One region of the Kribbella sp. CA-294648 genome, then DNA from elsewhere that is predicted to be linked to it. Evidence: predicted binding sites of a transcription regulator. Region 1 holds the regulator's gene; the other holds the start of a gene.
The links. Region 1 encodes HrcA, which represses chaperone genes, less so after heat shock. Its sites were predicted from a motif close to TTGGCACTCGNNNNNNNCGAGTGCCAA; they were not measured.

Region 1 (3,400 bases):
GCCGGACCGCCGCCGGGGCCGACCTCGCCCTGGCCGGACAGTTGCACGCGGGTGCCGCTGTCGACACCGCCGGGGATCTTGACCGTGACGGTCCGCCGGGAGCGGACCCGGCCGTCGCCGGCGCACTCGCCACACGGGTTCGGGATGGTGGTGCCGAAGCCGCGGCAGTTCGGGCACGGCCGCATCGTCCGGACCTCGCCGAGGAACGAGCGCTGGGTGTGGGTGACCTCGCCCCGGCCGTGGCAGATCTCGCAGGTGACCGGCTCGGAGCCGGTCTGCGCGCCCGAGCCCGAACAGGTCGGGCAGAGCACCGCGGTGTCGACCTTCAGCTCGCGGGTGGTCCCGAAGGCCGCCTCCGCCAGGTCGATCCGGAGCGGGATCAGCGCGTCCTGGCCGCGCCGGGTCCGCGGCCGTGGGCCGCGGGTCGCCCCGCCGGTCTGGCCGAAGAAGGCGTCCATGATGTCGGTGAAGGTGAACGCCTGGCCGAAGCCGGCGCCGGCACCCCCGGGCCCGCTCGCGAACGGGTCACCGCCGAGATCGTGGACCTGCTTCTTCTGCGGATCGCTCAGCACCTGGAACGCGCGGCCGATCTCCTGGAACTTGTGGTGCGCGTCCTCGGAGTCGTTCACGTCCGGGTGGTACTGGCGAGCCAGCTTGCGGTAGGCCTTCTTGATCTCGTCCGGTGTCGCGTCGCGGCTGACGCCCAGGACGGCGTAGTAATCGGTGCTCATACTCCAGACCACTTGGTAGGCAGCGTTCGGTGCGTTCTTTGGTGCGTTGTTTGATGGATGCTCACGAGTCGGCCAGGATCTGGCTGACGTAGCGCGCGACGGCGCGGACAGCGCCCATCGTGCTCGGATAGTCCATGTAGGTCGGGCCGACGATGCCGAGAGTGGCCAGCGCCTCCGACTTCGACCCGTACCCGGTCGCGACCACCGACGTGGTGGCCAGTTCCTCGTACGGGTTCTCGTGCCCGATCCGGACCGTCAGGGTCTGCGGATGGGTTGCCTCGCCGAGCAGCTTGAGCAGGATCACGTGCTCCTCGAGCGCCTCCAGCACCGGCTTCACGTTGCGCTCGAAGTCGTCGCCGTAGCGGGTCAGGTTGGCCGCGCCGCCGACCGCGATGCGCTGCTCACCCTCGTCGGTGAAGGCCTCCAGCAGCGTCGAGACGATGGTGGCCACCAGCGGCCGGTCCGTCGGCGCGAAACTGTCGGCGACGCTGGCCAGCGCGGTCGCCGCGTCGGTCAGGCGCTTGCCGGTCAGTGCCGTGTTCAGCCGGGACCGCAGGTCGGCGATGAGTTGCTCTTCGACATCCTCCTGGCTCTCCACGATCCGCTGCTCGACCCGGCCGGCGCTGGTGATCAGCACCAGCAGCAGCCGCCGCGGAGTCATCGTGACCACCTCGACGTGCCGCACGCTCGACCTGGTCAGCGTCGGGTACTGCACGATGGCGACCTGCCGGGTGATCTGCGCGAGCAGCCGGACGGTACGCCGGACGACGTCGTCGAGGTCGACCGCACCGGCCAGGAACGACGAGATCGCCCGCTTCTCGGCCTGCGACAGCGTCTTGACCGTGCTCAACTTGTCCACGAACAGCCGGTAGCCCGCGTCGGTCGGGATCCGGCCGGCGCTGGTGTGCGGCTGGGTGATGTACCCCTCCTCCTCCAGCGCGGCCATGTCGTTGCGGACCGTCGCCGGGGAGACGCCCAGGTTGTGCCGGTCGACCAGGGTCTTCGACCCGACCGGCTCGTGCGTGGCGACGTAGTCCTCGACGATGGCCCGGAGCACGTCCAGTTTGCGTTCGTCCAGCACGCGCACCACCCTCTCCACATCGGCCGTCGCCGGTTGGCACTCCTGAGTTTCGAGTGCCAGTCTACCGAGCCGTAGCGACAGCCGGACCAATCGAGCGGCGTGGGACAGATCTCAGCACCGGTCAGGCCGTGTCGGGCGACGCTCCCAACGGTACGGCGGCCGGCCGCTCGACCGTGCTCGCGACGTCCACGGACTGGTCCTGCGCCGCCGACTCGAGCACCGACTCCAGTACGTCGAGCACGTGGTACGCCAGTGCTCCACTGGCCCGGTGCGGCTCGTTGGTGCGCAGTGCGCGAGCCATGTCGGCCACACCGACCCCGCGCCCGGCACCGGCGTACCCACCGGCTACCGGCAGTTCCGTCCAGTCACGGTTGGTGGCGGTGGCGATCTCCACCTTGCCGTCGAAGTTGTTCGGGTCCGGGACGGAGAGGCTGCCTTCGGTGCCGTGAATCTCGATCCGCGGCTGCCGCGAAGCCCACACGTCGAAGCTCATCAGCACAGTGGTGAGCGCACCCGACTCGTGCTCCAGTACGCCGGTCACGTGCGTCGGCACCTCGACTGCGAAGGTCTGCCCCGCCCGCGGGCCGGTGTGGACCTTGCGCTGCTCCTGCGAGCGACCTGCTCTCGCAGTGACCCGGCGTACTGGGCCGAGGAGCGTGACGAGGCTCGTGACGTAGTACGGGCCCATGTCGAGCAGCGGGCCGCCACCCGGCTGGTAGTAGAACTCCGGAGCCGGGTGCCACAGCTCATGCCCGGGCGCGACGAACGAGGCGGTCGCAGCAGTCGGTACGCCGATGTCGCCGCGGTCCAGCGCAGCCCGTGCAGTCTGGGTGCCGGTGCCGAGCACTGTGTCGGGGGCGCAGCCGATGCGGAGGTTGTTGGCCGCAGCGAGCTTCAGGAGCGGCTCCGCCTCGGCACGGTCGACGGCCAGCGGCTTCTCGCCGTACACGTGCTTGCCGGCCTGGAGGGCTGCCTGGTGGACCGGTGCGTGCGCAGCGGGGATGGTCAGGTTGAGGACGATGTCGACCTCGGGATCGGAGTACAGGTCCTCGGGGGTCGAGGCGCGGATGCCTGGGTTCTGGTCGGCGATCGCCTGTGCTCTGGAGAGGTCTAGGTCCGCTACAGCGACGACGTCGACGCCGGGGAGCTTGGCGAGGTGTTCGAGGTAGGCGCCGCTGATGACACCTGTCCCGACGATGCCGATGCCGGTCACTGGGCCGGTCACTTGCTCGCCCACAGCAGGCCGCGCTCGATGATGGTGCGGACCTCGGGCGTGTTGAGGTCGGCCAGGCTGTGGCCCGGCGTACAGACGAAGACCTTGCCCTCACCCCAGGTGCGGGTCCAGACGGCCGGCATCGTCGCGCCCTCGATCCACGGGAAGTCCGGGTCGGTCTTGAAGGTGGTGGTGGCGAGGACGTTGTTGGACGGGTCGGCGTGCACGTAGTACTGCTCGGTGTGCAGGTCGAAGCTGGTGATGCCGTCGACGATCGGGTGGTCGGCGACGATCTCGATCCGGTGGTCGATGAACCCGCCCGGGTGCGAGATGAACTGGCCGCCGGTCATGAAGCTGTAGTCCACGTTGCCGCGG
Region 2 (3,400 bases), 4.4 Mb from region 1:
TTCACGGCGATCTGCTTCAACGGCGCCTCGACCGCGGACCGCACGATGGCGGCACCGGTGGCCTCGTCACCCTCGAGCTCCAGCTTCTCGAACGCCACCACCGACGCCTGCAGCAGCGCCACGCCGCCACCGGCGACGATGCCCTCTTCGACGGCCGCCTTCGCGTTGCGAACGGCGTCCTCGATGCGGTGCTTGCGCTCCTTCAGCTCGACCTCGGTGGCCGCGCCGACCTTGATCACCGCAACGCCACCGGCCAGCTTGGCCAGCCGCTCCTGCAGCTTCTCGCGGTCGTAGTCGGAGTCCGACTTCTCGATCTCGGCGCGGATCTGGTTCACCCGGCCGGAGATCTGGTCGGCGTCGCCGGAACCCTCGACGATGGTCGTCTCGTCCTTGGTGACGACGACCTTGCGGGCCTGGCCGAGCAGCTCCAGGTCCACGGTGTCGAGCTTGAGGCCGACCTCCTCGGAGATGACCTCACCGCCGGTCAGCACGGCGATGTCGACCAGCATGGCCTTGCGGCGGTCACCGAAGCCCGGCGCCTTGACGGCGACGCACTTGAAGGTGCCCTTGATCTTGTTGACGACCAGGGTGGCCAGCGCCTCACCCTCGAGGTCCTCGGCGATGATCGCCAGCGGCTTGCCGGTCTGCATGACCTTCTCCAGCACCGGGACCAGGTCCTTGATGCTCGAGATCTTGCTGTTCACCACGAGGATGTACGGGTCTTCGAGGACCGCTTCCATCCGCTCGGTGTCGGTCACGAAGTACGGCGAGATGTAGCCCTTGTCGAAGCGCATGCCCTCGGTGAGCTCGAGCTCGAGACCGAAGGTGTTGCTCTCCTCGACGGTGATGACACCTTCCTTGCCGACCTTGTCCATCGCCTCGGCGATGATCTGGCCGACCTGGGTGTCGGCGGCGGAGATCGAGGCGGTGGAAGCGATCTGCTCCCGGGTCTCGACGTCCTTCGCCTGGGCCAGCAGCTGCTCGCTGACAGCCTCGACAGCCTTCTCGATGCCCTTCTTCAGGCCCATCGGGTTGGCGCCGGCGGCGACGTTGCGCAGACCCTCGCGCACGAGCGCCTGGGCCAGCACGGTCGCCGTGGTGGTGCCGTCGCCGGCGACGTCATCCGTCTTCTTGGCAACTTCCTTGACGAGCTCGGCCCCGATCTTCTCGTACGGGTCCTCGAGCTCGATCTCCTTGGCGATCGAAACACCGTCGTTGGTGATCGTGGGGGCGCCCCACTTCTTCTCCAGCACGACGTTGCGGCCCTTCGGGCCAAGCGTCACCTTTACGGCGTCGGCGAGGGTGTTCATACCCCGCTCGAGGCCGCGGCGCGCCTCTTCATTGAAAGCAATCAGCTTGGGCATTCTCCGCGAGTCCTCCCGCGTCGAGTTTTTGGTTCAGCCGGCCGGATGCCCGCGACGGACGATGCTTTCGGTACGGCGGTCACGTCCCGCCCCACCTCCGGCACCTCATCGAGGCCGTCTATGGTCACGCTCCAGGGCGCGAGCAGTTATCACTCTCGCCCATTGAGTGCTAACCAAGTATTAGCACTCGACCCAAGCGAGTGCAAGCCGGCCATTGCCCGCAGTACCGTGGTGCGGTGCCTTTGGATGTGACCCCGGCCACCCCGGACCGCTGGCCCGATGTGCTGACCGTGATGGGCGAGCGGGGAGACCCGTCCCGCTGCTTCTGCCAGTACTTCCGCCTTCGCGGCAAGCAGTGGTCCGACGCCTCACCGGCCTCCCACCGCGACGCCCTCCACTCCCAGGTCGCCTCCGACCTCCCACCAGGCGTCATCGCCACCGACACCGACTCCGGTACGCCGGTCGGCTGGTGCGCCGTCGCTCCCCGCTCGGCCTATCCCCGGGTGGAGGCCTCACCCAACTGGCGCGGCGGCGACCCCGATGCCTGGGCCGTCACCTGCTTCGTCGTACCGGTCGGGCACCGGCGTCAGGGCATGGCCGGCGAGTTGCTGACCGGCGCCATCGACTTCGCCCGGTCGCAGGGCGCCGCAGTACTGGAGGCCTGCGCGGTAGACACAGCCCAAGCGGGCAAGCTCTCCGCCGCCGACCTCTACCGCGGCCCCCTGTCGGTCTACCTCGACGCCGACTTCAAAGAACTCAGCCGCACGTCACCGCGCTGGGTGCTCGTTTCCAAGTCGCTTCACTGAGATCACCCTTCGTGCTGGGCGATCAAGGTCTTGGGGGCGCTCAGGCGCCAGGCTTCGGTCAGTAGTTCCGCTAGCTCCTCCTCGTCGGCCGCGGCGAGGTCGACCTCCAGCCAGGCGAAGCGGCCGGAGGCCCAGGACGGCGAGTAGACCTCTGGGTTCTCCGCAACCAGGGCCTCCTGTTCCTCCCGCAGCGCCTTCAGCATCACCGAGGTCTCGTCGGCCGACAGGTAGACGAAACCCTTCTTCCGCACCTTGAACGCCGGCTGCCCGGCCCACCCCACGTGCTCCTCCACCCCCGGCAGGTCGAGCAGCAACTTCGTCACCGCCTCAGCATTCATCCCCCGACGGTACGACCGCCCACCGACAGAAACCGACGAAAGTCGTCAGGGGCGCCTGCGTGGGTGGCTGAGCGGGGTCAGGGGTGGGACCAGGGTCGGGTCGGTACCGATCCCGATGTGGTGGGAGGGGGCCGGCGGGCAGAGTAGGTGACATGACGAACTCCAACGCACCGTTCTCGAACCTGTCCGGCAAGTCGCTTCGCCGCTCGCGTAACCAGCGGATGCTCTCCGGTGTGTCCGGCGGCCTGGCGGAGTACTTCAACATCGACGCCACCCTGGTCCGGCTGGCCATCGTGGGGCTCACCCTGATCACCGGCGGTACCGCGCTCATCGGGTACGTCGTGGCCTGGATCGTGATGCCGGAAGCCGACGGCAAGGCCGTCTGGCAGTCAGCCCACCAGAACCCCCACGCGCAGCAGCAGCCCACCCCCGAATCCGACATCGCCGCCCGCATCTACGACGACAAGCCGCCGGCGGCGTGACGGCCGGACGCACGGCAGCAAGCTGAGAGCGCCACAGATAGGCCACCGGCGCCCCCACCCTTGCTGCCGTGCCGACCGCGCACCTGACACTCCCGCCGGCGCCCTGGTCCTGTCACACTCCTGAAGTGCAGACCGACCAGGGCGCGACCCGTTGCCCACAGTGCGCCCATCAGCTCCCCGCGGACCCCTTGTACGTCACCTGGTGCGACAGGTGCGACTGGAACGTGGACCCGACCGGCCCCACCGACAAGGCGCCCGCCTGGCGACTCAGGCTCGAGCACCGCCTGGCAGACACCCTGTACCGCGAACTGGAGCAGGGAAAGATCCACCGCCCGGGCTGGGATGCCGCCCGAGTCGCGGCCTACCTGCTGTCCACAGTGATCCTGCTACTCCCCCTGGCCGGCCTGCTC

Region 2: the regulator HrcA is predicted to act here: its motif matches at 1,545-1,571, upstream of groL (chaperonin GroEL).

Annotation. Positions count from the first base shown of each region.
Region 1 is NZ_CP191981.1:3,116,922-3,120,321, reverse strand. It holds gene dnaJ (molecular chaperone DnaJ) at 1-731, opposite strand, end outside; gene hrcA (heat-inducible transcriptional repressor HrcA) at 793-1,812, opposite strand; gene ACQPYM_RS15030 (Gfo/Idh/MocA family protein) at 1,934-3,037, opposite strand; gene ACQPYM_RS15025 (ThuA domain-containing protein) at 3,034-3,400, opposite strand, start outside.
Region 2 is NZ_CP191981.1:7,504,548-7,507,947, forward strand. It holds gene groL (chaperonin GroEL) at 1-1,364, opposite strand, end outside; gene ACQPYM_RS35720 (GNAT family N-acetyltransferase) at 1,601-2,170, shown strand; gene ACQPYM_RS35725 (MmcQ/YjbR family DNA-binding protein) at 2,173-2,508, opposite strand; gene ACQPYM_RS35730 (PspC domain-containing protein) at 2,661-2,990, shown strand; gene ACQPYM_RS35735 (M48 family metalloprotease) at 3,116-3,400, shown strand, end outside.